Tardiphaga sp. vice304: one gene and its partner. The protein of the gene in region 2 interacts with the protein of the main gene of each other region in a pairwise test. Links are inferred from orthologs where the notes say so. Each region holds a gene or a part of one and is shown on either strand. Other genes may lie near its edges.

Evidence for each region.
Region 1: the proteins of pheT (region 2) and secD interact in binary tests that used the Escherichia coli proteins (3 or more experiments, as listed by UniProt). The link is inferred for Tardiphaga sp. vice304 from one-to-one orthologs.

Annotation. Positions count from the first base shown.
Region 1 is NZ_CP041402.1:3,605,026-3,620,564, forward strand. The notes cover bases 6,712-9,619. They hold secD (protein translocase subunit SecD), read right to left. Parts: upstream 9,011-9,619; coding sequence 7,412-9,010; downstream 6,712-7,411. Other genes in these bases: secF (protein translocase subunit SecF), read right to left, coding at 6,712-7,386; yajC (preprotein translocase subunit YajC), read right to left, coding at 9,073-9,456. Outside these bases: FNL56_RS17100 (fumarylacetoacetate hydrolase family protein), read right to left, coding at 1-22; FNL56_RS17105 (DUF3597 domain-containing protein), read right to left, coding at 113-511; FNL56_RS17110 (DUF2189 domain-containing protein), read left to right, coding at 834-1,739; FNL56_RS17115 (DUF1127 domain-containing protein), read left to right, coding at 2,153-2,305; methylenetetrahydrofolate--tRNA-(uracil(54)-C(5))-methyltransferase (FADH(2)-oxidizing) TrmFO, read left to right, coding at 2,442-3,878; FNL56_RS17125 (serine/threonine protein kinase), read left to right, coding at 3,906-4,994; FNL56_RS17130 (phytoene/squalene synthase family protein), read right to left, coding at 5,157-6,008; FNL56_RS17135 (Mth938-like domain-containing protein), read right to left, coding at 6,005-6,388; more of secF, read right to left, coding at 6,391-6,711; FNL56_RS17155 (ATP-binding protein), read left to right, coding at 9,656-10,639; FNL56_RS17160 (LysM peptidoglycan-binding domain-containing M23 family metallopeptidase), read right to left, coding at 10,799-12,229; FNL56_RS17165 (protein-L-isoaspartate(D-aspartate) O-methyltransferase), read right to left, coding at 12,338-12,988; FNL56_RS17170 (response regulator), read left to right, coding at 13,260-13,637; 5'/3'-nucleotidase SurE, read right to left, coding at 13,803-14,570. UniProt on the Escherichia coli protein: Part of the Sec protein translocase complex. Interacts with the SecYEG preprotein conducting channel. SecDF uses the proton motive force (PMF) to complete protein translocation after the ATP-dependent function of SecA.
Region 2 is NZ_CP041402.1:456,844-472,565, forward strand. Bases 12,515-15,617 are described here. They hold pheT (phenylalanine--tRNA ligase subunit beta), read right to left. Parts: upstream 15,218-15,617; coding sequence 12,812-15,217; downstream 12,515-12,811. Other genes in these bases: FNL56_RS02145 (sulfite exporter TauE/SafE family protein), read right to left, coding at 12,515-12,815; pheS (phenylalanine--tRNA ligase subunit alpha), read right to left, coding at 15,214-15,617. Outside these bases: pyrF (orotidine-5'-phosphate decarboxylase), read left to right, coding at 1-616; FNL56_RS02085 (DUF1330 domain-containing protein), read left to right, coding at 635-937; dapB (4-hydroxy-tetrahydrodipicolinate reductase), read left to right, coding at 1,011-1,826; FNL56_RS02095 (2,3-bisphosphoglycerate-dependent phosphoglycerate mutase), read left to right, coding at 1,894-2,517; FNL56_RS02100 (methylated-DNA--[protein]-cysteine S-methyltransferase), read right to left, coding at 2,679-3,566; FNL56_RS02105 (DUF2244 domain-containing protein), read right to left, coding at 3,642-4,160; nth (endonuclease III), read left to right, coding at 4,183-4,914; FNL56_RS02115 (sulfate transporter family protein), read right to left, coding at 5,042-5,794; FNL56_RS02120 (ABC transporter substrate-binding protein), read left to right, coding at 5,947-7,329; FNL56_RS02125 (carbohydrate ABC transporter permease), read left to right, coding at 7,501-8,376; FNL56_RS02130 (carbohydrate ABC transporter permease), read left to right, coding at 8,393-9,244; FNL56_RS02135 (YiiX/YebB-like N1pC/P60 family cysteine hydrolase), read right to left, coding at 9,425-10,318; FNL56_RS02140 (flavin monoamine oxidase family protein), read left to right, coding at 10,506-11,879; more of FNL56_RS02145, read right to left, coding at 12,048-12,514; more of pheS, read right to left, coding at 15,618-15,722.

The DNA of each region.
Region 1 (15,539 bases), 3.1 Mb from region 2 along the record:
TCCTGCGGTCGATGCGGTCCATGGTCGTCCTCCGTATTTTTATGGCTTGATGGTTCCTATCACGAAAAAGGCCCGCGCGAGCGCGGGCCTTTCGGCAATCGTGCAACCAGGCTTAGTGCTTGATATCAGCCGGCAGCTTGCCGCCATTGGCGGCAAGCTTGGCCATCATCTGCTTGTGCAGCCAGATGTTCATCGTCGCGGAATCATTGGTGTCCCCAGTGTAGCCGAGCTCCTTGGCGAGCTCCTTGCGCGCGGTGAGGCTGGAATCGATGTCGAGCGCCTTCATCAGGTCGACGATCGAGGTCTTCCATTCCAGCTTCTCACCCTTGGCGGCGACGGCCTTGTCGAGGATGGCGGCGACATCGACGCTGTCAGCCGACCCAGGTCCGGGCGCGGCGCCCGCAGGGGCCGAACCGGGAGCCGGCGCGGAGTTCGTGGCTGGCGTGGAGCCCGGCGTCGCGCTGGCACTGGTGCCGAAGATGGCGCCCATGATTTTTCCGAAAATGCTCATATTGTCGCTCCCAGTAGACTTAATGGACTAATTGAAGAACTTGCGTGGCGGATGGTTCCCGGCCGGTCGGCCAATCGCCGACCTGCAGTGATTTTAGCGCTACTATCGTCGCCTGCCAATGCGACGCCTGCGTTGCGTCGCTGTGACGGCAAGGTATTGCTGCAGCGCGGTCGGCCGCGCTCACTGAAGCGTGAGCGGCGTCGGCTGCAGATTGGCGTAGGCTTCCCGCACAGGTCGCGGCAAACCTTGCTCTCGCGTCTGGTTTGATCGTGACGAATCCGACAGCGGCCCCGCAACGAGGGCGCGCACAGGGAGTCACGTCATGGTCCAACCCTATCCCGGCAATGCCACCCAATATGCCCGACGCCACGCGGACGCCATCGGTCCCGCCATCCACCGCCTCACCTCGGCCGACCTGATCGACGCCCTGCGGCTCGGCTGGGAGGATTTCAAGGCGGTGCCCAGCCACGCCATCATGCTGTGCCTGATCTATCCGCTGGTCGGCCTGGTGCTGGCGCGCGCCGTGCTCGGCTATTCGATCCTGCCGCTGCTGTTTCCGCTCGCTGCCGGCTTTGCGCTGATCGGTCCGTTCGCCGCCCTCGGCCTCTACGAACTCAGCCGCCGCCGCGAGATCGGCGACACGCCCTCCGCCGGCCATGCGCTCGACGTGCTGCGCTCCCCCTCGTTCGGCGCCATGCTGGGCCTGGGCGCGATGTTGCTGGTGCTGTTCGTGACCTGGATCGCGACCGCGCAGGCGATCTATGTCGCGACCTTCGGCCATGCGCCGGCATCGGGGATCCCGGACTTCGTCTCGCAGGTGTTGACGACCCCGCAGGGCTGGACGCTGATCGCGCTCGGCTGCGGCACCGGCTTCCTGTTTGCGCTGGCGGCGCTGTGCGTCAGTGTCGTGTCGTTTCCGTTGATGCTCGATCGCCACGCCAGCGTTGCTGACGCCATCACCACGTCGCTACGCGCGGTGGCGGCCAATCCGGCGACGATGGCGATGTGGGGGATGATCGTCGCGGTGCTGCTGGTGCTGGGCTCGCTGCCGCTGTTCCTCGGGCTGGCGGTGGTGGTGCCGCTGCTCGGCCACGCCACCTGGCATCTGTACCGCAAGGTGGTCGAGCGAAATCCCGAGGCGCCGGTGATCCCGCCGCGCGTGAAGATCAAGCGTTCGGCGGCGGATTTCCCGGTGTCGCTGTTCCAGTGGCGCCGCGACGATAATTAGGTTTGGCCGCCTGGCAGATAAACTGAATTGAGAATCATTTTAAATTGACCATGTGAATTTCGCATATCTCATCGTAGCAGAGTTCCGATTTCGTTTGCCTTCCGCCGGCAACAGGAGGCGCCGCGCGCCCCAATTCGAAGCGGCGGCGCCGCCGGATTCGCGGCTCTTTCAACGACACGATCATTTAATCGACTAACTAACTCGGCTTTTCCAGCCGATGTTATTTTTTTGCGCAGCGAAGCGTCATACTCCGGGCACTGCGCCAATAGGTTAATCATCCCTTGCGCGAGCTATGCAACATACGCCTAGCTGCACCGCAACATTCCGACTGCTAAACAGCGGATGATCATCTATATTCATTTCAACGACGACGGTGGTTCAAGAGATGAACCGCCACACTGCAGGAGAGCAAGATGCTCGTTTCTTTCATCCGTATGATCCAGGCGTTTCGTGACTATCAGCGCAACGTGGCCGAGCTGTCGCAACTCAGCGATCGTGAACTGTCCGACATCGGTCTCGACCGTTCCGAAATTCGGCGCGTCGCTTCCGGCGCCTACCAGGGCTAATCCGCCGCTTTGATGCCTCACGACCAGCGCCCGCTTATTGCGGACGCTCTCGTGAAGCCATCAAGGATACGGACAACCCCCTTGCCGGTGACGAAGCGGATTCCACTTCGCGGCAAAACGCGCTACATGCGGGGCCATGACAACAGCCCTGAACCATAGCGACCACGTTCACATCATTGGCGCCGGCCTTGCCGGTTCTGAAGCGGCGTGGCAGGTCGCCAACGCCGGCATTCGCGTCGTGCTGCACGAGATGCGGCCGCACCGGATGACCGAGGCCCACCTCACGCAGGGTCTGGCCGAACTGGTCTGTTCGAATTCATTCCGCTCCGACGACGCACTGAACAATGCGGTCGGCCTGCTGCACGCTGAAATGCGCCGGCTTGGCTCGCTGATCATGAGCTGTGCCGACGCCAACCAGGTGCCCGCCGGCGGCGCGCTGGCGGTGGACCGCAACGCCTTTTCCGACGCCGTCACCCGTGCGCTCACCGAACATCCCCTCATCACCATCGACCGCACCGAGATCGACGGCCTGCCGCCCGCCGAGTGGGGCAACGTCATCATCGCCACGGGCCCGCTGACCTCCGCACCATTGGCCGAGGCGATTCGCGGCGTCACCGATCAGGACGCGCTGGCGTTCTTCGATGCGATTGCACCGATCGTCCACAAGGATTCCATCGACATGGAAACCGCCTGGTTCCAGTCGCGCTACGACAAGGTCGGGCCCGGCGGCACCGGCGCCGACTACATTAATTGCCCAATGACCCGCGACCAGTACGAAGCCTTCATCGACGCGCTGTTGTCCGGCGAAAAGACCGACTTCAAGGAATGGGAAAAGAATACGCCCTATTTCGACGGCTGCCTGCCGATCGAGGTGATGGCGGAGCGCGGCCGCGAGACGCTGCGCCACGGCCCGATGAAGCCGGTCGGCCTGACCAATCCGCGCGACCCCACCGTGAAGGCCTATGCCATCGTGCAGCTGCGCCAGGACAACAAGCTCGGCACGCTCTACAACATCGTCGGATTCCAGACCAAGCTGAAATACGGCGCGCAGATGGACGTGCTGCGGATGATTCCCGGCCTGCAGAACGCGGAGTTCGCGCGGCTCGGCGGCCTGCATCTTAACACCTTCCTGAATTCGCCAAAGCTGCTCGATGAGACGCTGCGGCTGCGTGCGCTGCCGCGGCTGCGCTTTGCCGGCCAGATGACCGGCTGCGAAGGCTATGTCGAATCCGCCAGCGTCGGGCTGATTGCCGGGCTCTATGCTGCGGCCGAAGCGCGCGGCACCTCGCTCGCACCACCGCCGCCGACCACGGCGCTGGGTTCGCTGCTCGGCCACATCACCGGCGGCCATATCGAGACCATCGATGCCGGTCCGCGCTCGTTCCAGCCGATGAACATCAATTTCGGCCTGTTCCCGCCGCTGGCGCAGGCGCCGACCCGAAACGCCGAAGGCGGCAGATTGCGCGGCAACGAGAAGACCGTCGCCAAGAAGCAGGCGATGAGCGCGCGCGCCCTGGCCGACATGGACGGCTGGATAGCCGCCCACCTGCCCGCCCGCGCTGCCGCCGCGTAACGCGCGCATCACATTCAGGACCGAGTCATGAGTTTGCCGAAACAGGACGCCGCCGCGCTGTCCGCCCACTGGACCGAAGGCGTGCTGCTAAAGCGCGACGTGTTCTCGACCGTCGAGCGCGGACGCTACCGCGCCAACGGCAGCGAGGTCGACGCGGTGCTGCGCCGGCTCGACCAGGTGCCGTGGTGGTCCTATGTCGTCGCCCAGCATCTGTTCACGCGCGAGCGCCGCGCGCTGACGCTGGCCCGCGATCTCCGTGTCGGACCGGAATTGCTGTGGGCCGGCGAGCAGGCGCTGGTGCGGGGCTTCATCGACGGCGTCGCGCTGCATCTCGCCAAGCCCTATGGCGACGCGCGCTATTTCAAATCCGCGAAACTCGCGCTGCGCAAGCTGCACCGTATGGGCGTCTGCCACAATGATCTGGCGAAAGAACAGAACTGGCTGCGCGGCACCGATGGCCTGGCCTATGTCACCGACTTCCAGCTCGCGGTCTGCTTCAAGTCGCGCTCCCGGCTGTTCCGCATCGCCGCCTATGAGGACCTGCGCCATCTCTTGAAGCACAAGCGCTCCTACGCGCCGGAGTTGCTGACGCCGAGCGAGAAGAAGGTTCTGGCGAAGAAATCCGGCTTCGCACGGATCTGGCTGATGACCGGCAAGAAGGTCTATCGCGGCATCACGCGCGGCATCTTCAACTTCACCGACCGTGAAGGCGGCGGCCGCCGCCTGGTCAACGACGCCCCGCCGCTCGCCGAGCTGATCCGCCGCCATCCCGCGGTACGCGACGTGTCGATCGTGGCCTTCGCCGATCGCCGCAGTGGCGTCGGGCTGTATGCCTTCGTCGAGGCCGACGATGTCGCACTGGAGGCGCCGCTGCAGGCGTCGCTGGTATCCGCCAAAGGCCCGAAGCCGCCGGAGCATCTGCAGGTGGTGTCCGCGCTGCCGCGCGATGCGGCGGGAAATATCCGCACCGAGATCCTGCAACTGGTGGCAATGAACCAGCTCGACCTGATCGAGCCGTTGATGACCTCGGACGCGGATCGGATGTTCCTGAAAGGCATCCTGGAATCGCGGAAGAACCTGCGCGACCGGTTCAATTTCGAGACGCCGACGGCGTAAGCTAAGACCTATCAGCCGTCATTGCGAGGTCAAGGAAAGCCTATGGCTTTCCCCTTAGCGAAGCGACGCGGCAATCCAGAGCGGCAAGCTCGGCGAGAGCTGGATTGCTTCGTCGCTTCGCTCCTCGCAATGACGGCGGATAGATTAGTAAACCGTCGAGACTTACGAAAACACCTTCGACAGCGACGCCCGCCACAACGTCCACAGCGTGCGCAGCCGCGACGGCACGTTCAGCACGAACGGATCGTGCCCGGCGACGCTGACCCGCTTGAGATCGCGCGCCACCAGCGCCAGCGGCAGGAAGGCGCGGCGCGCCTCGGCCGGCATCGCCGGCAACAGCGCCATCGCCGTGGCCAGTTGCGCCTGCGCGCCTGAGATCAACTGGTCCAGCGTGGCGCGGATCGGCGGCGTGAGTTTTCCGGCATAGACTTCCTCGGCGCTGCCGCCGTTCCGGATCAGCATGTCTTGCGGGATGAACATCAGCCGTCGTGCGGAATCATAGGGCAACGTGGCGATCAGCCGGACCACGCCCTGCGCCAGGCCACCATGGTCGGCGGCCTGCTCGATGGCGTCCGAATGGTGCCCGAGAATGCGCGCCTCCAGCGCCAGCAGCGTCGATGACGTGTCGTTGATGTGGCTCTCCAGCACCGCAAGGTCTGGCATGGGATCGTTGTAGAGATCGAACACATGGGCTTGGACAAGCTTCGTGAGCCGATCGACAGGCAATTCATGAGCGCGGATCGCCAGCAGCAGTTCGGCGGCAACCGGGTTGCTCTCGACGTCGCCATGGCCGGCGCCGGCCAGCATGTCGGTCCACCATTGCAGCCGGATCTCGCCCGGCAGGGGCTGGCTGACATGTTCATGAATCCGGGACACTTCCGCGTTGAAGGCGTACAGCGCCAGCAATGAACGGCGGTGTTCGGCCAGCACGAACAAGGTCGCGGCGTATCGTTCGAAATCCTGGCTGCGCACCAGTTGCGCGCAGAACGCGGCGGAATCGCTGTCGGCGCTCATGGCACCGCGATCAAAGCCGCGGCAACGCGGCGGCGCTCGCCCATCATCACATTATAGGTGCGGATCGCAGGTCCGGTCTGCATCGCGTCGATCACGACATGGACGTTGCGCAGCGCCTCGCGCAGGTCGCGCGGCACGATCCACACCTCGTTGCCGGTGCCGATGATCAGCGTGTCGATGGAGGCTGCATTCTCGAACACGCGCTTCAGCGAGGCGCGGTCGATGTCGGTCGCTCGGGTCACCCCCCATGCCCAGATCGCATCCGGCAGGCACAGCAGCGAGCCAACATGCGACATGGTGTCGAACTCGAACCCGCCCCGGCCATAGCCGTCGATCGCGGCAGATCGCGGCAGATGCGGCGCTTCGGGCGGGACCGGCATGGCTACTTCTTCTTCGGAGTGTCCGGCGCGGTGTCACGCTTTTCACCGACGCCGAGATAGATCAGGATCGGCGCCGCGATGAAGATCGAGGTGTAGGTGCCGACCAGCACGACGCCGAACATCATCACGGCCGTGAACGAGTGGATCGCGTTGCCGCCGAACAGCAGCAGAGCCAGCAGCGCCAGCGTCACCGTGACGTGGGTGATGATCGAGCGCGACAGCGTCGAATTGATCGACTCGTTGAGCAGGTCGGGCATCGGCATCTTCTTGTAGCGCCGCAGCATTTCACGGATACGGTCATAGATGACGACGGTGTCGTTCAGCGAATAGCCGAGAATCGTCAGCAGCGCCGCAATCGAGGTGAGATCGAACTCGACCTGACTGATCGACATGAAGCCGATCGTCAGCACGATGTCGTGGACGTTAGCGATCATCGCGCCGAGCGCGAACTGCCATTCGAAGCGGAACCAGAGATAGACGAGAATGCCGAGGATCGCGACCATCAGGCCGAGCATGCCATAGGCCAGCAATTCGCTGGAAACACGCGGGCCGACGACTTCGACGCGGCGGTATTCGACGCTGTCGCCGAAGGCGGCGCGCAGCTTCTGCACCGCTTGCTGCTGCGCGGCGTCGCCGCCGGGCTGCTCGGCGACGCGGATCAGCACGTCGGCGGGGCCGCCGAATTGTTGGATCTGCACTTCGCCGAGGTTGAGCGCAGCCAGCGTGGAGCGCATCGCCGGGATGTCGGCGGTGCCGGACTTGGCCTGCACTTCCAGCAGCGTGCCGCCCTTGAAGTCGATGCCGAAGTTCAGCCCGTGCGTGAAGAACAGCACGATGGCGAGGATCGACAGCAGCGCCGAGATCGGAAACGAGATCCGGCGAAAGCGCGTGAAGTCGAACTTGGTATCGTCAGGGACGATACGCAAAGCCGGCAACCAGTCCATCGCAGCGACGATGCTGAGAACGACGATGAGGGCCCCAAGGCCGTAAAGAACCATTTGTGTCACAGCGAGCTCCGCAATCTCAAATCGGCACGCTGGTCGGCCGCTTCCATCGCACCCAGGTCGCCACAATCAGGCGGGTGACGGTGAAGGCAGTAAAGACCGTGGTGAGGATGCCGATGCCGAGCGTCACGGCGAAGCCGCGCACCGGACCGGTTCCGATGTAGAACAGCACCGCGGCGGCGATGAAGGTGGTGATGTTGGAATCCAGAATGGTCGACAGCGCGCGCTTGAAGCCGGCGTCGATCGCCGAGATCGCGGTGCGGCCGCCGCGCAGTTCCTCGCGGATGCGCTCATAGATCAGCACGTTGGAATCCACCGCGATGCCGACGGTCAGCACGATGCCGGCGATGCCGGGCAAGGTCAGCGTCGCATTCAGCAAAGACAGCACGCCAAAAATCATCGCGACATTGATGGCCACCGCGATGTTGGCGAACAGGCCGAACAAACGATAGGTCAGCAGCATGAAGATGATGACGAGGATAGAGCCTACATAGGCCGCGAGTTCGCCTTTGGCGATCGAGTCGGCGCCGAGGCCGGGACCGACGGTGCGCTCCTCGATGATGGTGAGCGGCGCCGGCAGCGCGCCCGCGCGCAGCAGGATCGAGAGGTCGTTGGCCTGCTGCACGGTGAACGAGCCGGAGATCTGGCCGGAGCCGCCGGTGATCGGTTCGCGAATGACGGGAGCCGACACTACCTCGTTGTCGAGCACGATGGCGAAGGGCTGGCCGACGTTCTTCACGGTCGCGTCGGAAAACTTGCGCGCGCCGGATGAGTTGAAGCGGAACGACACGATCGGCTCGTTGGAGCGCTGGTCGAAGCCGGGCTGCGCGTCGACGAGATCGGCGCCGGACACCAGCACCTCCTTCTTGACGACATAGGGCACCTTCGGCGACTGCGAACTCATCAACAGGTCGTAATCCGGCGGCACCCTGCCCTGCGCCTGATCGGCCGGTATGTTGGAATCGACCATGCGGAAATCGAGCTTCGCGGTCTTGCCGAGCAGTTCTTTCAGCCGGGTCGGATCCTGCAGGCCGGGGACCTGAACCAGGATACGATCGGCGCCCTGGCGCTGGATCAGGGGCTCGACGGTGCCGAGCTCGTTGACGCGGCGCTCGACGATCTGGATCGACTGTTCGACCGACTGGCGGACGCGGTCGGCGATCGCGGCGGGCGGCACGGTCAGCCGGATCAGGCCGCCGCCGGCGTCGGACACTTCGAGGCTGCGCTGGCCGTTGGAGCCCAGCAGGCCGCCGAGCGGCTGCGACAGCTCGCGCAGCTTGGTCAGCGCGGTCTGGACTTCGTTTTCCTTGGTGATGCGGACTTCGACGGAATCATTACGCGCGCTCAGGCCGGTATAGACGATGCGGGCTTCGCGCAGCGTGCGGCGGGTATCATCGCGAACCTGATCGAGCTTGTCCTTCTTGACCGAATTGGAATCGACCTCGAGCAGGATATGCGAGCCGCCCTGCAGATCGAGCCCGAGCACCAGATGGCGTTGCGCCCATTTCGGCCAGGTCTTGACCTGGGACTCCGGAAAGAAGTTCGGAACCGCGCACAGGCAGACCGCCAGCGCCGTGAGAATGACCGCCAGCGCCTTCCACCGCGTGAAATACAACATCGAGTTGACCCGTCAGATTCGGTGAGATGGCGACGCGCGCAGCGTTAGCTCGCTGGAACGCATCAGCTCGCGGTGCTGTCGTCCTTGACGGCCTTGATGTCGGCCTTCTCGGCCTTGTCCTTGGCCGGCTCGCCCTTGGTGCGGACGCCGGCGATCATGGTCCGCATCTGGCGGACGCGGACGCCGTCGGAAATCTCGAACTCGATCTGCTCGTCGTCGACGACCTTGGTGACCTTACCGACCATACCGCCGGAGGTGACGATGGTATCGCCGCGGCGGATGTTCTTCACCAGCTCGGCGTGGTCCTTCACCTTCTTCTGCTGCGGGCGCAGAATCAGGAAATACATGATCACGAAGATCAGCGCGAACGGCAGCAGCGACATCAGCATCGAACCGGTATCGCCACCGGCGGCTGCAGCCTGGGCAAACGCAGGGGTAATGAACATCGGGGTATTCCTCGTGAAAACCTGAAAACATGGGAAAAACCGGCGACGCAGCGGCGTTCGGCCAGTTTGGCAAATTCGCGCGGACTATAACCACCGCGGCCCCAATTGCAACGTCGCCCGGCGCTGATTTGCCTCACATTTGAAGCGCTTGCGGCGGGCCGCCGGGCTCGTTATGGGTGCCCCGACAGGAAGGACCAAAATGTCCAAAAAACCCGCTAAAACCGCCCCACGCCGGGTTGCCAAGCCCTCTCCGAAGCGTCCTGCCCCGGCCCGCAAGGCCGCCGCGGCAAAACGTCCCCGTGCCGCCAAAGCGCCGGCGATGGACGAGCGTATCGCCCGGGCGCTGGAAGCGATCGCCGCCGGCATGGCCGCTGCCTCCCCCAAATTCGACAATGCCGATTCGCTGAAGCGTGCCGACGCCTTCGTCTGGCACCCCGACGGCCGCCTTGCCCCGGTGCCGAAGGTCAGCCGCGTCGACATCGGCCTGCTGCACGGCATCGACCGGATGCGCGACATGCTGATCGAGAACACCGAACGCTTCGCCACCGGCCTGCCCGCCAACAACGCGCTGTTGTGGGGCGCGCGCGGCATGGGCAAGTCCTCGCTGGTCAAGGCCGCACATGCCCGCGTCAACGCCATGAAGGGCGTCGATGGCCGGCTCAAGCTGGTCGAGATCCACCGCGAGGACATCGAAAGCCTGCCGGCCTTGATGGCGCAGATCCGCGCCTCGGACTTCTACTTCATCGTGTTCTGCGACGACCTGTCGTTCGACGGCAACGACGCCTCCTACAAATCGCTGAAGGCGGTGCTGGAGGGTGGTATCGAGGGCCGGCCGGACAATGTCATCCTGTATGCGACCTCGAACCGCCGCCATCTGCTGGCGCGCGAGATGGTCGAGAACGAACGCTCCACAGCGATCAATCCCGGCGAGGCGGTCGAAGAGAAGGTCTCGCTGTCGGACCGCTTCGGGCTGTGGCTCGGCTTCCACAAATGCAGCCAGGACGAATATCTCGACATGGTGCGCGGCTATTGCAGCCATTTTGGCATCAAGCTCGATGCCGACGAATTGCAGCGCGAGGCGCTGGAATGGTCGACGACGCGCGGCTCGCGCTCCGGCCGCGTCGCCTGGCAGTTCACGCAGGAACTGGCCGGCCGGATGGGCGTGCGGCTGGCGGGGAAGTAACTTGTAGCCTGGATGAAGTCAGCGAGCCGTGCGTAGCACGGCGCGCTGACGCAATCCGGGAACAGTATGGACGTGGACGAGCCGGCCCCGGATTATCATCCGGGCTACAAAAAATGCCGGGCGTGAGCCGGGCATTTTGCGTTGTATAGTTCAGCTTGCCTAGCCACCGCTGAGGAACTGGTTCGGATCGACCGGCGAGGAGCCCTTGCGGATCTCGAAGTGGAGCTGCGGCGAGCTCACTTCGCCGGACTGGCCGGACTTGGCGATCACCTGGCCGCGCTTGATGGTTTCGCCGCGCTTGACCATCAGCTCGCTGGCATGGGCGTAGGCGGTGACATAGCCGTTGGAATGGCGAACCAGAACCAGATTGCCATAGCCCTTCAGTTCGTTGCCGGAGTAAGCGACGACGCCGTCTTCGGCGGCCTTCACGGGCGTGCCCTCGGGCACCGCGACGTTGATGCCATCATTGGCCTTGCCGTTGGTCTTGGCGCCGTAGGCGGTGACGACACGGCCGCGCACCGGCCAGCGGAAGGTCGGCAGCGCGCCGGTGGCATCCGCCGCCTTGACCGGGGATTCCGGTGCGGCGACTTCCTCGGGGGTCGTGGAGGTCTGGGCGAGACGGGCCTTCTGCACGGGTTCATTGGTGGCGACGCGGGTCGCGGGCGCGGACACCACCGTGCCGGCGGGGGCTGCGGCCACGGCGGCAGGAGCCGTCGCGCCGAGCGGCGCCGGCGGTGCGCCAGCAACCCGGGTAGCGGCGGGCACCGTGATCTTGCTGCCGAGCTTCAGGCCGGCATTCGGCGCCAGGCCATTGGCGCGGGCCAGATCGGCGACCGGCACATTGGTGCGACGGGAAATGCTCATCAACGTATCGCCGCGATTGACGAAGTGAACCGAAGCGGCGGCCGGTGCGGGCGCGGCAGCGGCGATCGCCACCGGACGCGCCGGAGCGGCGGGCACGGCGGCCACGGCCGGAGTGCCCTGACGTGGAATCACCAGGCTCTGGCCCGGCGACAGCGCGCGCGGCCCCTTGTAGCCATTGGCCTGCAGGATCGCAGCCGACGACACGTTGTAGCGACGCGCCAGCGTCTCCAGCGTATCGGAGGTGCCGACGATGATCTTGGTACCGCCGTCGCGGGCCTGGCCATTGGTCGCCGCCACCGAGCGCGGCGCGACCGAGGCCGTGGTCTCGATCGGCGCGGCAGGCGGCGTGTAGGAGCCCATCCCGCGGCCGCCGCCGGTCACCGGCTGGGCGGATGCGACGGGGGTGGACGGATAGGACTGCGGCGCCGCGATCGGCGGCGGCAGCGCGGAGGATTGATAGGTCGGCGGCGGGTTGTAGGCCGGGCGCTGGTACTGCGGCATCTCGCGCGGCGCCGGCGGCTGTGCCTGCTGACGCGGCTGCGATACCGAACCGGTGGTATCACCCTGCCAGCCAAAACCGCGCGACTGGCCGGGCTCAAAAGAGGGATTCTGCGACAACCGCGTCTGCATGTCGGCGCTGCAGCCGGCAAAACCGATCGACATCAGCGCCAGCACCGCGACCTGCGGGGCCCGGCGGGAGCAAAGCAACTCGACAACGCTGGACATGGGTTACTCACTCATACGCAACAAAAAATCACTCTTTTGAGTAAACACTGTCGGTATTACCAAGCCTTTAACCCTGCGGGCAGGAAGCCGGCGGTGCGCTGAACTTTTTCACATCTCGCGCGCAACGCCCTTCAACGCCGGTACAAAGCGCACATCGACCAGGGCCCTGCGCTCATACAAGTCGCCGGTCTTGCGATAGCGGATCAACGTCTGCACGCCGGCCTGCGGGCCGACCGGTGCGATCAAGATGCCTTCCGGCTCGAGCCGGCCGAGCAGCGCGTCGGGCACCTCCTCCATCGCAGCCGTCACGATGATGCGGTCGAACGAGCCGACACTGGCCGGCACCGCATAGCCGTCGCCCAGCATGACTTCGACATTGTGCAGGTCGAGGCGCTCCAGCCGGGCGCGGGCGGAATCCGCCAGGGTTCGGTACCGCTCGATGCTCAGCACGTCGCGGGCGAGCTTCGACAGGATCGCGGCCTGGTAGCCCGAGCCGGTGCCGATTTCCAGCACGCGGTGTTCCGGCTGCGCCTGCAACTGTTCGGTCATGTAGGCGACCACGAAGGGCTGACTGATGGTCTGGCCGCAGGCGATCGCCAGAGCGGTGTCCTGCCAAGCGTGTTCCCGGTCGGTGGCGGCGACGAACTGGTCGCGCGGCACGGCCTCCATGGCCCGCAACACGCTCCGGTCACTGATGCCGCGCCGCCGCAGGCTGAGCTGGAACATCATTTGTTCGGGCGGATGTCCGACGGTGATCATGGCAGCCTCACGCAACGCAAATTCGAGCGCGCAACCTAGCGCAGATAGATTGACGCAATTCTTCAGAACACGGTAAGCCAGTTCACGATTTATTCTTCCGTTTCGCTGTCCGAAGCCGTAACGGGGTGTTATCTTGCGAAGGGCCTCCATTGCCCATGGTTCCGGGCGGATCCGAGCCAGGCAGCCGTTCTCGCAAGGCGCCCCCGCCGGCGGCTGGCTTCGGAACTGCGATCTGCTATTTTGATTCGATAATCAAGTAAGGAAGCCGGCCATGACTGCCACCAAACCGCCGGGCGGATCAGTTTTCCTCGTCGAGGACGAGGTAATGATCCGGATGATGGTTGCCGACATGCTCGAGGAGCTCGGCTACAGCGTGGCGGCCGAGGCCGGCGAGATCAACGAGGCCATTCGCCTGGCCGGCTCGACCGAGTTCGACATCGCGATCCTCGACGTCAACGTCAACGGCAAGGTGATTTCACCCGTCGCCGAGGTGCTGCAGTCGCGCGGCCGTCCCTTCATCTTCGCCACCGGTTACGGCGCGCAGGGCCTGCCAGAAGAATTCCGCGACCGCCCGACCTTGCAGAAGCCGTTCCAGATGGAAACGCTGGCGCAGGTGCTGGCGGATACGCTGAAGGGCGTGGCGGTTTAGCTGAACATCCATCCTTCGAGGCTCGCCCTGCGGGCGAGCACCTCAGGATGACGGCGGCGGGCGGGACAGCAAGACGAGACCCGTCGCAACAAACTCCGCCGTCATCCTGAGGCGCCGTCGCGAAGCGACGGGCTCGAAGGATGCGCCGCAAACGCCGTAGCAGCCCTACTTCATCGCCGCCGTCAGCGCTTCGGAAAAGGCCTCGTCCGTACGGTCGAGCCGCAGCGGCGTGACAGAGACGTACTTCGCCGCGAGCGCGGCCAGGTCGGTGCCTTCCGCCGGCATGTCGACCACCGCGATGCGCTCGAAGCCGATCCAGAAATACGGATTGCCGCGGCCATCCTTGCGCTCATCGACGCGCAGGAAACCCTGGTTGCGCTTGCCCTGCCGCGTGACGCGGACGCCCTGCACGTCATCGGCCGCGCAGGCCGGGAAGTTGACGTTGATCACCGTGTTCTTCGGCACGCCGGCCGCAATCACCTTGCGCAACACGTCGGGCCCGAATTTCAGCGCGGTATCCCACAGCGGCGCGTGGCGGGTTTCCATGGAAAATTCCTGCGACAGCGCGACCGAGGGAAAGCCGAGAATGGTGCCTTCCAGGGCGCCAGCGATGGTGCCGGAATAGACCACGTCCTCGGCGACGTTGCGGCCCTTGTTGACGCCGGACAGCACCAGGTCGGGCTGCTTGTCCAAGAGGATGTGGCGCGCGCCCATGATGACGCAATCGGTAGGCGTGCCCCGCACCGCAAAGTGCCGCGGGCCGATCTCGCGCAGCCGCAGCGGATCGTTCAGCGACAGCGAATGCGAGACGCCGGACTGGTCCATCTCGGGGGCCACCACCCAGACGTCGTCGGACAGTTCCTTGGCGATCTGTTCGAGGATCTTCAGGCCGGGCGCGTGAATGCCGTCGTCATTGGTGCAGAGAATTCGCATGCGCTCAGATGCCTTTTCCAATTACTTTGAGTCCGCCCATATAGGGCTGCAGCACGTCGGGGACGACGATCGAGCCGTCTTCCTGCTGGTAGGTTTCCATCACGGCAATGAGCGCGCGGCCGACCGCGGTGCCGGAGCCGTTCAGCGTGTGGACGAAGCGCGGTCTGCCGTCGGCAGCGCGGTAGCGCGCGTCCATGCGGCGGGCCTGAAAGTCGCCGCACACCGAGCACGACGAGATCTCGCGATAGGCGCCGCCCTCGCCCTGCCCGGGCATCCATACTTCGATGTCGTAGGTCTTTTGCGAGGCGAAGCCCATGTCGCCGGTGCACAACGTCATCACGCGGTAATGCAGGTCGAGCCGGCGCAGCACTTCCTCGGCGCAGGACAGCATGCGCTCGTGCTCTTCGCTCGACTTGTCCGGCGTGGTGATCGAGACCAGTTCGACCTTGGTGAACTGGTGCTGCCGGATCATGCCGCGCGTATCGCGTCCGGCGGCGCCGGCCTCGGCGCGGAAGCACTGGGTCAGCGCGGTCATGCGCAGCGGCAGTTCTTTTTCGTCGAGAATGGATTCGCGGACGAGGTTGGTCAGCGGGACTTCGGCGGTGGGGATGAGCCACATTCGATCGGGATTGTGGTCATACACAAAATCTCCGATCTCCAAGCGCTCTATTTTTGCAGCTTCGATACCGTTCTTTTCAACGTAATCAAGAATGGCCATCTTATCCTGCTCAAAAGTTTTGTAGGCGTGCTTGCGCTGCACTTCTTCAGTTTCGACACGAAATTGGTCATTGCTGAATTTTGGTAGCTGCGCCGTGCCAAACATTGCGTCGTCCCGCACCAGCATTGGCGGGTTCACTTCCATGTAGCCATGGTCATTGGTGTGCAGGTCGAGCATGAACTGGCCAAGCGCGCGCTCTAGCCGCGCCAGCCCGCTCTTCAGCACGACGAAGCGCGCGCCGCTGAGTTTGG
Region 2 (15,722 bases):
CGATGCCGTGACGTTTTACAAGATCGGCTACCAGCTGGGTTACGTCGGCGGCCTTCCGCTGATCCGCAAGCTCGCCGACGCCGGCAAGAAAGTCTTCGCCGACCTCAAGCTGCACGACATCGGCAATACCGTGGGCAGCGGCGTCACAAGCGTGGCGAAGCTCGGAGCGACATTTCTCACCGTGCATGCCTATCCGCAGACCATGCAGGCGGCGGTCGAGGCCAGCCGCGGCACCGCCATGAAGATCCTCGCGGTCACTGTGCTGACCTCCTACGACAATGACGACCTCAAGGCGGCCGGCTATCAGCTCGGCGTCCGCGATCTGGTCGAGGTCCGAGCCCAGCAGGCGCAGGCGCTCGGGGTTGACGGCATCGTCTGCTCGGCCGAAGAGGCGGCTAATTTGCGCAAGATCATCGCGCCGGAAATGTGCCTGGTCACCCCCGGCATCCGGCCGGCGGGTTCCGACACCGGCGACCAGAAGCGCATCATGACACCGACCCGCGCGATCCAGGAAGGCTCGGACTATCTCGTCGTCGGCCGACCGGTGATGGCCGCGGCCGATCCGAAGGCGGCAGCAGAAGCAATCGTGGCGGAGATCACGGCGGCGCTCGGTTAACAACACAGGGGGATAATGATGGCCAAGGGCTACTGGATCGCGCGCATCGATGTGCACAACATGGATGGCTACAAGGACTACGTCGCGCAGAACGGCGCGGTGTTTCACCAGTTCGGCGCCAAATTCCTCGTGCGCGGCGGGCAGCACGAGGCGCGCGAGGGTTCGTCGCGTTCGCGCAACGTGGTGCTGGAATTCAAGGACTACGCGACCGCGCTGGCCTGCTACAATTCCCCGGAATACCAGCGCCTGGTGGCGATGCGCAGCCCGCATTCCGAAGGCGAGATGGTGATCATCGAAGGCTATGACGGCGCACAGCCGTAACCACGACGGCGACGAGCGGTTGCCGCAGGGGCGTTGCAACGTTATATCGCCCCTACAGCTTGAAAGGCATGACATGACCGATATGCGATTGATCGTGGCAGGCGCCGGCGGGCGGATGGGGCGCGCTCTGATCCGCGCGATTTCCGAAACCGACGGCGCGGTGGTCGTGGGCGCGCTGGAAGCGCCGACGTCCGAACTGCTCGGGCAGGATTGCGGCATGCTGGCCGGCCTGCCGGCCAATGGCGTCAAGCTGTCGGGCGATCTGTGGACGATGTCGAAGGAGGCCGATGGCATCCTCGATTTCACCGTGCCCGCCGCGACCATCGCCAATGTCGCCATCGCCGCCCAGCGCGGCATCGTCCATGTGATCGGCACCACCGGCCTGTCGGCGTCGGACGATGCGGTGATCAAGAGCGTGACCAAGCAGGCGATCGTGGTACAGGCCGGCAATATGAGCCTCGGCGTCAACCTGATGGCCGCTTTGGTGAAGCGCATGGCGCAGTCGCTCGGCGACGGCTTCGATATCGAAATCCTCGAAATGCACCACAAGGCCAAGATCGACGCGCCGTCGGGCACCGCCTTCATGCTCGGCGAAGCTGCCGCGGCCGGCCGCGGCATCGTGCTCGACGAACATTCCGCGCGCGGCCGCGACGGCATCACCGGCGCGCGCGAGACCGGCGATATCGGCTTTGCATCGTTGCGCGGCGGCACCGTCACCGGCGACCACACCGTGATCTTCGCTGGCCCCTATGAGCGTCTCGAGATCTCGCACAAGGCCGAGGATCGCATGATCTTCGCGCACGGCGCGCTCAAGGCCGCGATGTGGGCGCACGGCAAGAACCCCGGTCACTATTCGATGGCCGACGTGCTCGGACTCGGCGATCTCTAGGTGATCTCTAGGCGATGTCTTGGCGATGTCTTGGGCTGGCGACCTCTAACAAGAAACGGAATTTGGAATGAACGACCGTCTTCTCGTGCTCGTCCGTCACGGCCAGAGCGAATGGAATCTGAAGAACTTGTTCACCGGCTGGAAGGACCCCGGTCTCACCGAGAAGGGCATCGCTGAGGCCAAGGCCGCCGGGCAGAAGCTGAAGGCGCAGGGGCTGGTGTTCGATGTCGCTTTCACCTCGGCGCTGTCGCGCGCGCAGCACACGCTCGATCTCGCGCTGGAAGAGATGGGCCAGACCGGCCTGTCGATCACGCGCAATCTCGCGCTCAACGAGCGCGACTACGGCGATCTCTCTGGCCTCAACAAAGACGACGCCCGCGAAAAGTGGGGCGAGGAACAGGTGCACATTTGGCGCCGTTCCTACGACGTGCCGCCGCCCGGCGGCGAAAGCCTGAAGGACACCCTGGCCCGCACGCTGCCGTACTACGTTCAGGAAATCCTGCCCTGCGTGCTGCGCGGCGAACGGACTTTGGTCGCGGCGCACGGCAATTCGCTGCGCGCGCTGATCATGGTGCTGGAGAAGCTGTCGCCGGAAGGCATCCTGGCCCGCGAACTCGCGACCGGCGTGCCGATCATCTACCGGCTCAACGCGGATTCGACGGTCGCGTCGAAGCTGGATCTGGCGGGCTAAAAAACTCTGCCGTCATCCTGAGGTGCCGTCACGAACCGGCGAAGCCGGTACGTGGCGGCCTCGAAGGATGGTCGCAACTGCCGTCGCCCGTGGCCGCATCCTTCGAGGCTCGCCGAAATCGGCGAGCACCTCAGGATGACGGCGGTTGGATTGTGGCGACATCATCCCGCCCCCACCTGCCCCGCCTCCCAGCCGATCATCGCCTGCTTGCGGGTGATGCCCCAGTGATACCCGGTCAGCGCGCCGGATTTCCCGAGCGCGCGGTGGCACGGCACCACGAAGGAAATCGGGTTCTTGCCGACCGCAGCACCCACGGCGCGCGAGGCCTTCGGGCTGTCGATCTTGCTCGCGATGTCCGAATAGCAGACGGCGCGGCCCATCGGGATCTTCAAGAGCGTCTCCCACACCCGGACCTCGAAATCGGTACCGATCAAGAGCACCCGCAGCGGCTGCTCCGGCTTCCATAGTCTGGCGTCGAAGATGCGCCGTGCCATCGCCGCCGTGCCGGACTGGTCGGCGATCAGGGTCGCGCGCGGCCAGCGCCGCGCCATGTCCTCGAATGCCGGCTTTTCTTCGCCGGGATCGGAGAAAGCGAGGCCAGCCAGGCCGCGCGCGCTGGCGATCACGATGGCGGTGCCGAACGGCGAGGGGTGGAAGCCGTAGTGCAACTCCATGCCGGCGCCGCCGGTCTTCCATTCGCCGGGCGACATCGCCTCATGGGTCACGAACAAATCGTGCAGCCGGCCCGGCCCGGACAGGCCGGAATCCAGCGCGGCATCGAGCACGCTGGCGGAATTGCGCAGCAGGCTTTTGGCGTGATCCAGCGTCAGCGCCTGCATGAAGGCCTTTGGCGTCAGGCCGGCCCAGCGCCGGAACAGGTGATGCAACTCGTCCGGCGTGACCGAGGCGGCCTCGGCGACGGATTCGATCGCCGGCTGCGCGCGCCAGTGCTCGGAGATGAACCCGATCGCGCGTCGCACGCTGTCGTAGTCGCGCAGGGCTGCGTCCTGCGCGCCCGGCCGGGTCGGCTGCGGCTCAGTCATGAGCATGGTGCTGGCGGGGTTCATCATGCGTCGGATGTAGCCCCGGCGTTGCCCGTGAACCACCCGATTTCCGATTCCCGCTCATGCGACGGGATTATACGTCGGGCCCCGTTTGGCGGCCTGTAGCCCCGCGAGCAAAGCTTTGACGAAGCTCGCCTTTTCCTCGGCGCCGAGAAACCGCGCAATGGAAATGCGGCGACCCTTCGAGACCAGAAACAGTTGCTCGATGCCGAATTCCGGGTGGCTGATCTGTTCGAGCTGCACCCACAGCGGATTGAGCACCCATTGCACGACATGGCCGCGATGGCTGACCCGCCGTACCCGGATTTCGGACGGCGTGACGGTGATCTCCTCGGTGGCGTCGCCGCGGCGGTAATTGACGCGGAACGCCCACCAGATCGCCAGCGCATCGAGGCCGAAGAAGCCGAGCACGGGCCAGGCGCCCATCATCAGGAACGTCAGCCCGGCGGCGAAGGAGACCGTGCAGACGAAGCCCATCAGCACGAAAAAGCCGGTGCGGCTCAATGCGCGGTGCGGACGGAGCAGTGCCGAGAACAATTCCGGTTCGGCCTCGGCGTCAAAATCGTTGCCCGATGTCATGGCCTGTCAGTATACCCCGTTGATGGCAAAAATCATCCGCAAGCTGCCGGCGAAGTCTGCCGGCAAATCGCTGCCGAAACCAGCACCGGCCAAAAAGCCCAAAAAGCTGAAGCCCTGGTCGGCCGCAGAGGTACATGAGGCATTCTCCCGGTTCCAGGAGGCCAATCCGGAGCCGAAGGGCGAGCTGGAGCACGTCAACCCGTTCACGCTGCTGGTTGCCGTGGTGCTGTCGGCGCAGGCCACCGACGCCGGCGTCAACAGAGCGACGCGCGCGCTGTTCGCCATCGCCGACACGCCGCAGAAGATGCTGGAGCTCGGCGAGGAGGAGGTCCGCAACTACATCAGGACGATCGGCCTGTACCGCACTAAGGCAAAGAACGTCATCGCGCTGTCGGCAAAGCTGATCGCCGAATTCGGCGGCGTGGTGCCGCGCACGCGTGCCGAGCTGGAGTCTCTGCCGGGCGCCGGGCGGAAGACCGCCAACGTCGTGCTCAACATGGCGTTCGGCGAGCATACGATGGCGGTGGATACGCATGTGTTTCGCGTCGGCAATCGCACCAATTTGGCGCCGGGCAAGAACGTGCTGGACGTCGAGCTCGCGCTGATGCGCGTGATTCCCGACGAGTTCATGATGCACGCGCATCATTGGCTGATTCTGCACGGGCGCTACACTTGCCTGGCGCGCAAGCCGCGCTGCGAATTGTGCCTGATCAACGATCTGTGCCGCTGGCCGGAGAAGACGGTGCAGGCGTGACGCGCCGTCCTATCAACGTCATTGCGAGGAGCGAAGCGACGCGGCAATCCAGAAGGCCGCACGCGCCGAAAGAACTGGATTGCTTCGTTGCAAGGGCTCCTCGCAATGACGGCGGTGGGGTCCGATCCTAGCTCACCGGCATCCGCGCGCGTCGTGTCGGCTCGATCAGCTCGGGCCGCGGTCCGCTCAGTCTCTTGTGCAGATGCACCATGAAGGCCATGCCGAACAACGGCGTGGCGAGGTTGACGATCGGAATCGAGACGAAGGCGGCGATGATCAGCCCGCCGATGAACACCGTCATGCCGTTGGCCTGGCGCATCAGTTTGGCTTCGGCCGGCGTGCGAAACCGCATCGCGGCGAGTTCGAAATATTCGCGGCCGAGCAGCCAGGCGGTGGCAAGGTAGAACACCACGAAGCCGGCGCCGGCGAGGAAGACGAACGGCAGCGCGACCAGGTAGACCACGATGGTCAGGAGCGCCGTCTTGACGCCTTCGGTCAGCGCGATGCCGAACGGCAGCGCCGCGCCGGGGTGCTCCGCCGGATAGTGCTCGCGCTCGACGATCTCGGCGATGTCGTCGACGAACAGGCTGGCGACCAGCGAGGTGATCGCCGGCATCAGGAAGATCGCGCCGGCCAGCACGCCCAATCCGGCGGCGATCGACAGCATCCAGGCGAGTACATCGAGCGTGGCGTGGAAGCCCGGCCCGAGCATCGACTCGGCCCAGATCTCGCCGGAGGTGGCCAGCCAGCTCAGCGCCCGCTGCAGGCCGATGCCCAGCACGACGATCAACACGAGCGCCAGCCCGATCGACTTCCACAGGATGCTGCGCATCGGCGGCGACAGGATTTGTGAAAGCGCGCGGGTGGCGGCGGTCAGCATGGGGTATCCTCGGCGTTGATATCTCTGCAGAACTAGCGATAGCGCGCGGCTTCGGCAAGGGCCGCCGCTCGCAGCGCAGCAACGAGTTATGTGGACGGCGCGCGCGATTGCAGTAGTCTGACAAAAAATGAAACGTCAGGGGAGAAAACATCGTGGTACTCAGGTTCACGCGTCCGCTAGCATTGGCCGTTGCCGCCGTCGGCCTGCTGCATGCCGCGGCACCCGCCTTCGCGGAGGACAAGATCACCGTCTGGTTCAGCAAGGGTTTCTACCGTTCCGAAGACGATTCGTTGATTGCGGCGATCAAGAAATTCGAGGCCAAGACCGGCATCAAGGTCGAGCTGTCGCAATACGCCATCCAGGACATGATCCCGAAGACGGTCGCGGCACTGGATTCCGGCACCCCGCCCGATGTCGCCTATGCCGACACCTACGACGTGCAGGCGTCCGGAAAATGGGCCTTCGAGGGCAAGCTGGAAGACCTCACCGACATTCTCGCGCCGATGAAGCAGGCCTTCGCGCCGAACACCGTCGAGACTGCATTGCTCTACAACGACGTCACCAAGAAGAAGGCCTATTACGGCTTTCCGCTGAAGCAGCAGTCGATGCATGTGCAGATCTGGGGCGACCTCTTGGAGCAGGCCGGCTTCAAGCCAAGCGACATCCCGACCGACTGGAAGGGCTACTGGTCGTTCTGGTGCGACAAGGTGCAGCCGGCCTATCGCAAGGCGTCGGGCTCGCGCGCCTATGGCGTCGGCCAGCCGATGGGCGTGGAGTCGACCGACTCTTTCCAGAGTTTCTACACCTTCATGGACGCCTACAACGTCAAGCTCGTGGACGATGACGGCAAGCTCCTGGTCGACGATCCCAAGGTCCGCGAAGGTCTGATCGGCGCGCTGAAGGACTACACCGACACCTACATCAAGGGCTGCTCGCCGCCGTCCTCGACGACGTGGAAGGACCCCGACAACAACGTCGCCTTCCACAACAAGACGATCCTGATGACGCACAACTTCACCATCTCGATCGCCGGAAAATGGTTCGAGGATTCGCAGAACCAGGCATTGACGCCCGAGCAGCGCGCCGCCGGCAAGAAGGCCTATGAGGAGAACATCATCACGGCGTCGTTTCCCGCCAAGCCGGACGGCACGCCGATCAAATATCGCTCCGACGTCAAGACCGGCATGATCTTCAGCGCCTCGAAGAACAAGCCGCAGGCCAAGGAATTCGTCAAATTCCTGCTGCAGGAGGAAAATCTGCAGCCCTATGTCGAAGGCGCGCTGGGCCGCTGGTTTCCGGTGACGATCGCCGGCCAGGCCAGCCCGTTTTGGCAGGCCGACCGCCACCGCAAGGCGGTCTACAACCAGTTCACCGCGGGTACCTCGACGTTCGATTTCGTGAAGAACTACAAGTTCACGATCCTGAACAACGAGAACGTCTGGGCCAAGGCGATGAACCGCGTGGTCTCGGAGAAGGTGCCGGTAGACAAGGCGGTGGACGAGCTGATCGCCAGGATCAAGCAGGTGGCAGGGTAGCAGTCGCTGTCGTTCCGGGGCGAGAGCAGCGCGAGCTGCGAGCGAACCCGGAACCTTGAACGGCTCTATCTCTGTTCCTCTCACCTCGGGATTCCGGGTTAGCAATCGCCTCGCGGCGCTTGCGCCCCGGAATGACAGATTGGGGTCGGCCGAAACGACGATAGGCAAGCCATGACCGCCATCACGCTCTCGTCTCCCGAAGCCACCCCGCAACGGCCGTGGACGTCACGGCTCACGACGACGCAGGTCTGGGGGTTGGCGCTGCTGGCGCCGTATATTCTCGTGTTCGCGGCCTTCGTCGTCTATCCCGTCAGCTACGGGCTGTGGCTGGCGCGGCATCCGGCGAGCTATGTCGCGCTGTATAACGACCCGATCTTCGCGCGCGCCGCGGTCAACACGCTGATCTTCCTGATCGTCGGCATCAATCTGAAAATGCTGATCGCGCTGGCGCTGTCCGGCTTCTTCATCCAGCAGCGCGCCTGGATCCGCTGGCTGTCGGTGCTGTTCATCCTGCCGTGGGCGGTGCCGTCGATCCCCACCATCCTGTCGGTGCGCTTCATGTTCAATCCGGAATGGGGCGTGGTCAATCACCTGATCTTCAAGCTCACCGGCGAGGACGGGCCGAACTGGCTCAACGATCCCGCGATCGCGCTGACGATGGCGATCGGCATGCATATCTGGAAGTCGCTGCCGTTCTGGACGCTGATCCTGATGACCGGACGGCTGGCGATTCCGCAGGACCAGTTCGAGGCCGCCGAGGTCGATGGCGCCTCCGGCTGGCAGAAATTCCGCTTCGTCACCTGGCCCGCGATGCGAACGCTGTATATGACCTGCACGCTGCTCTCGATGATCTGGACGCTGGGGGATTTCAACAGCGTCTATCTCCTCACCGGCGGCGGCCCCGCCGACCTCACCCATGTGCTGGCGACGCTGGGCATCCGCTATCTCCGCCTCGACCAGCTCGATCTGTCGATGGCCGCGATTGTCTGCGCGCTGCCGCTGGTTCTGCCGCTGGTGTATTTCATGATGAAACGGCTTTCACGATGAAAAGACCTGCGCGATGATGAAGTCCTTCTCGCTGCGTGACGTCGGCAATGAAGCAAAACTGCTGCTGATCGGCTTGCCGGTGCTGATCTGGACGCTGCTGCCGATCTATCATCTCGTGCTGTTCGCGATCTCCCCGAAGCAGGATGCCTTCGCCGGGAAGCTGTGGCCGGACCATCCGACGCTACATAATTTCGGCATCGTGTTTCGCCAGCAGCATTATTTTCTGCGGGATTTCTGGGCGCAGTTCTGGAATTCGACAGTGATCGCGCTGGCGGTCGGCGCGCTGACCCTGTTCATCGCCACCTGCGCGGCGTTCGCGATCTCGCGGCTGCGCGTGCCCGGCGGCCGCACCGTGATGAACCTCGCGCTGTTTACGTATTTCATCCCGGCGGCATTCCTCGCCGTGCCGATGTACCGCACCATGGGCAATTACGGCCTGCTCAACAACCACTGGTCGCTGATTTTCGCGATGGTGACGATCGCCTCGCCCTATGCGATTTGGGTGCTCAAGCAGGCGTCCGACAAATTGCCGGTCGAACTCGACGAGGCCGCGATCATGGACGGCGCCACGCCGATGCAATTGTTCCGGCTAGTCTACCTGCCCTTGATGCTGCCGTCGCTGGTGGCAATCGGCACCTATGCCGTGCTGCTGGCCTGGAACGAGTACCTCTATGCCTTCCTGCTGTTGTCGAAGGATACCGAGATCACGCTGCCGGTGGCGCTGGGCAATTTCCTGGCGGCGGATGATTCGCCGTGGGAATTGCTGATGACCACGGGCCTGATCTACGCGCTGCCGCCGGCCGCGATGTACTACGCGTTCCGTCGCTACATGGTCGGCGGGCTGACGGCAGGCGCGGTGAAGTCGTAATCAAAGTTTCAACCTCTCCACCTGTCGTCCCGGTCAAGCGAGCCCTTGCGAGCGCGAGCCGGGATCCATACACGCTGTCGTCATGAATCGCTGGGGCGCCGTTCCGGGGCGGCAGCAGACTCGGAGCGTATGGGTCCCGGATCTGCGCTCGCTTCGCTCACTTGTCCGGGACGACAGTGTTTAAGCCACCAGCCTGATCCTCGGCGACAGACTCACCCCTTCGCCAACAACCGCCGCTTGCGCGTCAGTCGCTTCAGGAACGAGCGGCGGCGATGGTGTTTCCGTGCCGGGAAATGGACCGAAGGCGTCCGCTACCTCCCGGAGCGGCTTCTGCTTGTCGGCCCAGTGCAGGGCGGTGTAGTCGAAGCCGAGCGCGATGGTCGGCTTGACCACCTCGAAATACGGCGAGATGTCGAAATCGCGTGGCATATACAGCGAGGAATCGCGGATATGCAGGATCTCGCGGCGTGCCTGCCGGCTGCCGGCCTGCGTGATCTTCGGCAGGATCGGATAGCGCACCGCGTCGAATGCTTGCGCGATCAATGCCGAGCAGATGATCTTGGTCGGATCGCCGGAGCCGAACGCGATCATGCGCCGCCGCCAGCGCTGCGGCACCGGCAGCGGGATCAGGAAGCGCATCAGGTCTACAATATTTTTCGTGTCGTAGCCGAAGCCGATCCGGTTGATGGCATAGCGGCAGACGGTGTGGCGGTCTTCGAACGACAGCCCGACCGGGCGGCACAGCCGCGTGTGATACGGAAAATATTTCGACAAGGGCGCCGAGGTCACGCCCTCGCCGATATTGGCCTCGATCAGCACATGCGGTTCGCCGTCGGGCTCGGTGGCGCCGTCGATCGGCCCGACATAGAGCGCGGCATGCGACCAGGTCGACTGCGTGAGATATTTGATGATGCCGGAAACCCGGTTGTTGCCCTCCACCAGCAGCACGTCACCTTCCAGGATGACGTCGCGCAACCGCTCCGGATCGCTCGGCGTGAACGGCTCGTAGCCCGGCACTTCCTTTTGCAGATAGGCCGCGATCCATTGTCCGACCGTATCGAGCACGACGCCCATGATGCTTACCCCCTGCGGCTCGTCCCGACCGCTTCTGACATGATCCTGCGCGCCAGCCATTTCAAATTGGTTCATGCCTTCGTGGCATTGCTTACACCTGATTCACCATGAGAGTTGCGCACCCCTAGCGGGATACGGCAAGTTCGCCAGATGTTCTTGCGTCCCGCAAAGTTTCGGAAACCATGCCATGACAATTTCCCGCCGCGATCTGCTGTCGGCGTCGGCGGCATTGACGCTGCTGCCGTTGTTCGGCGCTAGGGCGCGGGCTGCGACGCTTCCGCGCGAGGCCGATATCGTGGTGATCGGCGCGGGCGCCGCCGGCATTGCCGCAGCTAGGCGGGTGATGGCGGCGGGTCGCCGTGTGATCGTGCTGGAAGCCGCCGGCCAGATCGGCGGGCGCTGCCTGACCGACGCCTCCAGCTTCGAGGCGCCGTTCGATCGCGGCGCGCGCTGGCTGCATACGCCGGATAGCAATGCGCTGGTCCGGCTGGCACGGCCGGCCGGCATCGATGTGGCACCCGCGCCGCCGAGCCAGAAGCTGCGGATCGGCCGCCGCAATGCGCGCGCCGGCGAGACAGAGAACCTGCTGGCAACCCTGGTGCGCGCCAATCGCGCGATCGATGAGGGCGCCCGCCGTGGCGACATGTCCTGCGCCGCGGTGCTGCCGAAGGATCTCGGCGACTGGTCAGGCACGATCGATTTCATTCTCGGCGCCTATGCCACCGGCAAGGATCTGAAAGACCTCTCCGCGCTCGACCAGTTTCGCGCGCAGGACCGCGCCATCGATGTCGCCAGCCGCCAGGGGCTGGGCGCCTTGATGCTCAAACTCGGCGAAAGCGTCCCGGTGGCGTTGTCGACGCCGGCGACGCGGGTGATCTGGAGCGGGCGCGACATCGGCGTCGAGACACCGATGGGCCGGATCGCCGCGCGCGGCGTCATCGTCACGGTGTCCTCCAACGTGCTGGCGTCGGGTGCGATCAAATTCACGCCGGACCTGCCGAAGCGGCAGCTCGATGCCGCGGCGAAACTCAGTCTCGGCAGCTATGACCGGATCGCGCTGCAATTTTCCGGCAATCCGCTCGGCCTTGGCCGCGACGAGCTGATGATCGAGCAAAGCAGCGACGCCCGCACCGCTGCGCTGTTCGCCAATATCGGCGGCACCTCGCTCTGCACGGTCGATGTCGCGGGCGCCTTCGGTCGCGGGCTGGCGGCGCAGGGTGAGCCTGCGATGGTGGCGTTCGCGGTGGAGTGGCTGACCAAACTGTTCGGCAGTGATATCAAGAACGCGGTGAAGAAGTCGACCGCGACCAACTGGAACGCGCAGCCCCTGATCCAGGGCGCGATGTCGGCGGCGGTCCCCGGCGGTCAGGAGTCGCGGCGCGTCCTGATCGAGCCGATGGGCAATCTGTTCATCGCCGGCGAGGCCACGCATGAGACGCTGTGGGGCACTGTCGACGGCGCCTGGGAAAGCGGCGAACGCGCCGCCGATGCCGCGCTGGCGAAGCTGGCGCCGGTGAAGCCGGCCGAACCGGAGAAGAAGGCGCGGACGAAGCGGAATTAGGCCCCACACTGTCATTCCGGGGCGCGAGCGCACCAGCGCGAGCGAACCCGGAACCTCGACATGGGACGATGAACATTTCGGGATTCCGGGTTCGCGTTCGGCTACCGCCGCACGCGCCCCGGAATGACAGTGAGGGGATGATTCCGCAGGTATGGCGGTAGACGAAGTCTATCGAAACATCCCATCGAACAGCGGCAGGCTGATCAGCGCCGATACCACGACCAGCACATAGCAGATGCGGCGGAAGGTTTCGTCGCTGGCTTTGCCGAACAGCTTCGAGCCGAGCCACAGGCCGAGCGCGAATACCGGTCCGGTGATCACCGCGAGGCCGAGGATCGCCGTGGTCCACAGCCCGCCGATCGAATAGCTGACGATGATCAGCAGGTCCGCAATGAAGAAATACAGGATGATGTTGGCGCGGGTGACCGCAGCCACGGCGGCGTCGCGCAGCCAGTACATCACCACCGGCGGGCCGCCGAGTTGCGCCAGTCCGCCGAAGAAGCCGGCGATGCTGCCGACGCCGATCGTCGCTGCCGGCGTGGGCTTGCCGGGAAAGCGCCAGCCGCAGGCCAGAAGCGCCAGCATCAGGCCGATCAGCGTGACGATGATCCAGCGGATCGTGAGCGGATCGCCCCACGCCAGCATCATCGTGCCGAGCGGCACGCCGACCAGCGCGCCGAGCGAGATGATGCCGACGTCGTGCCGGTCGGCGCGGCGCCAGGCATTCGGGATCAGCGTCAGCGTAGTGAGGAAATCGATCAGCAGCAGCAGGGGTGCCGCAACCTGCGCGCCCATCATTTTGCTGGCAATCGGCATGAAGATCAGCGCCGAGCCGAAGCCGGAGAAGCCGCGGGCAAGCCCCGCGACAAAGGCGGTGATGACGACGAGGAGAAGCGAGCCGGTGGAATAGGAGGCAAGGCCAAGAGTGGCCATCATCCCCGCAACGTTCCACCCGTCTTCTTCGTCACTTCCGCCACGATCTTCGCCGCCGCCGCCTCGATCTCGACATCGGTCAGCGTCTTCTCGCGCGGCTGCATGGTGACCGCGATCGCGACCGATTTCTTGCCGTCGTCGATGCCCTTGCCCTCATAGACGTCGAACACCGTGACGCCCGAGATCAGCTTCTTGTCGACATTCTGCGCGGCGCGGACGAGATCGCCCGACTTCACGCTGCGATCGACGATGAAGGCGAAGTCGCGCGACACCGGCTGGAACGCGGACAATTCCAGCACCGGCTTGGCGCGCGTCGCCTTCTGCTTGGCGTCGGGGATGCGGTCGAGGATCACTTCGAAGGTCAGCAGCGGGCCGTCGGCGCCGAGCGCTTCCGCGGCACGCGGATGCAATTCGCCGAAATATCCGAGAATGTTCTGCGGGCCGATCTGAATGGTGCCGGAGCGGCCGGGATGCAGCCACGACGGCCCGCCGGAGACGATCTGCAGCGCCTGCATCGGCGCGCCGGCGGCGGCCAGCACGGCGAAGGCATCGGCCTTGGCGTCGAGCGCGTCGGCGGTGACGGCGCCGGACCAGTGCCGGCCCATGCCCTTCGAGGACGCCATGCCATGGCGCAGGCCGGCGGCGGCGACAAACTGGTCCTGCGGGCGGTCGCCCTTGAACACCTGGCCGACTTCGAACAGCGCGAGATCCGAGAAGCCGCGATCGGCATTGGCCTGCGCGGCGCGCACGAGACCCGGCAGCAGGCTCGGCCGCATGTCGGAGAGATCAGCCGCAATCGGATTGGCCAGCGCCAGCTCGGGCGCGCCGCCGCCGAACAATTCGGCGTGCGGCTTCGAGATGAACGACCACGTCACAGCCTCGACCATGCCGCGCGCGGCGAGGGCGCGCTTGGCGCGGCGGGTGCGGAGCTGGATCTGGGTCAGGATCGGTTTGCGCGGCGCGTCGCCGCGCGGGAACGGCGTCATCGGCACCTTGTCGACGCCGTGAACCCGCATGATCTCCTCGACGATGTCGGCCTTCCCCGTGACATCGGAACGCCACGGCGGAATCGCCACTTTCACGACGGGGCCGCTGCCGGCCATCATGAAGCCGAGATGGCCGAGGATGCGGCGCATCTCGGCCGGAGGCACGTCGATCGCGGCGAGCCGCTTGACCTCGGCGACCGGGAAATCGATCACGCGGTCATCGGCGAAAGCCTTGCCGATGACGATGTTCTCCGACGGCGTGCCGCCGCACAATTCCATCACCAGCTTCGTCGCCAGTTCGAGGCCGGGCAGCATGAAGGCCGGATCGACGCCGCGCTCGAAGCGATAGCGCGCATCCGAATTGATGCCGAGCCGACGACCGGTCTGCGCGATGTTGATCTCGTTCCACAGTGCGGATTCGATCAGCACGTCGGTGGTGCCTTCGTCGCAGCCGGAGGCCTCGCCGCCCATGATGCCGGCCAGCGATTCCACGCCGTTGTCGTCGGCGATGACGCAGGCCTTGTCGTCGAGTCTGTAGGTCTTGCCGTCCAGCGCCAGCAAAGTCTCGCCGTCGCGGGCGCGGCGCACCACGATGTCGCCATGCACCTTGGCGGCATCGAACACGTGCAGCGGACGGGCGCGATCGAAGGTGAGGAAGTTGGTGATGTCGACCAGCGCGTTGATCGGGCGCAGCCCGATCGAGGTCAGGCGCTTTTGCAGCCATTCCGGCGACGGGCCGTTCTTGACGCCGCGCACGAGGCGCATCGCGAAGCCCGGGCACAACGTCGCGTCTTCGACGGTGACCTTCACCGGGCAGGGGAATTCGCCCTTGATCGGGTTGATCGCGGGATTCTTGAACTTGCCCATGTCGGCGGCGGCAAGATCGCGCGCGATGCCGAACACGCCGGTGCAGTCCTGCCGGTTCGGCGTGAGATTGATCTCGATCACGGGGTCGCCGAGCTTCGCCCAGTGGGCATAGGCTTTGCCGACCGGCGCGTCAGCCGGCAGCTCGATGATGCCGTCGATGGCGTCGGGCAGTCCGAGCTCGCCGGCCGAGCACAGCATGCCCTGGCTCTCGACGCCGCGGATATTGCCGAGGCCGATGGTGAAGTCCTTGCCCGGAATGAACGTGCCGGGGCGGGCGAGCACGGTCTTCAATCCCGCGCGCGCATTCGGCGCCCCGCAGACGATCTGCAATGGCGAGGCCTCGCCGACATTGACGGTGCAGACGCGCAGCCGGTCCGCATTGGGATGCTGCACGGCCTCGACGATCTCGGCGATCGTGAACGGCTGCAACAGCTTCGCAGTGTCCGCGATGTGCTCGACCTCGAGCCCGATCATGGTGAGCTTGTCGGCGAGCGTCTCGAGCGACTCGTCGGTGTCGAGATGTTCTTTCAGCCAGGAAAGGGAGAATTTCACGAGCTTAATCCTCCGGCCAGCGTCGGCATTTCCAGCGGCTTGAAGCCGTAGTGATTGAGGAAGCGCACGTCGCCCTCGAACAATTGACGGAGATCGCCGATGCCGTATTTCAGCATCGCGATGCGGTCGATGCCCATGCCCCAGGCGAAGCCCTGGTACACATCGGGATCGATGTTGCAGGCGCGCAGCACGTTGGGATGCACCATGCCGCAGCCGAGAATCTCCAGCCAGTCCTCGCCTTCGCCGAAGCGGATCTCGCCATTGCCGCGGCGGCACTGGATGTCGACTTCCAGCGACGGCTCGGTGAACGGGAAGAACGACGGCCGGAACCGCATGTTGATATTGTCGACCTCGAAGAACGCCTTGCAGAATTCGTGCAGGATCCATTTGAGGTGGCCAAGATGCGCGGTCTTGTCGATCACCAGGCCTTCGACCTGGTGGAACATCGGCGTGTGCGTCTGGTCAGAGTCGCTGCGATAGGTGCGGCCCGGACAGATGATGCGGA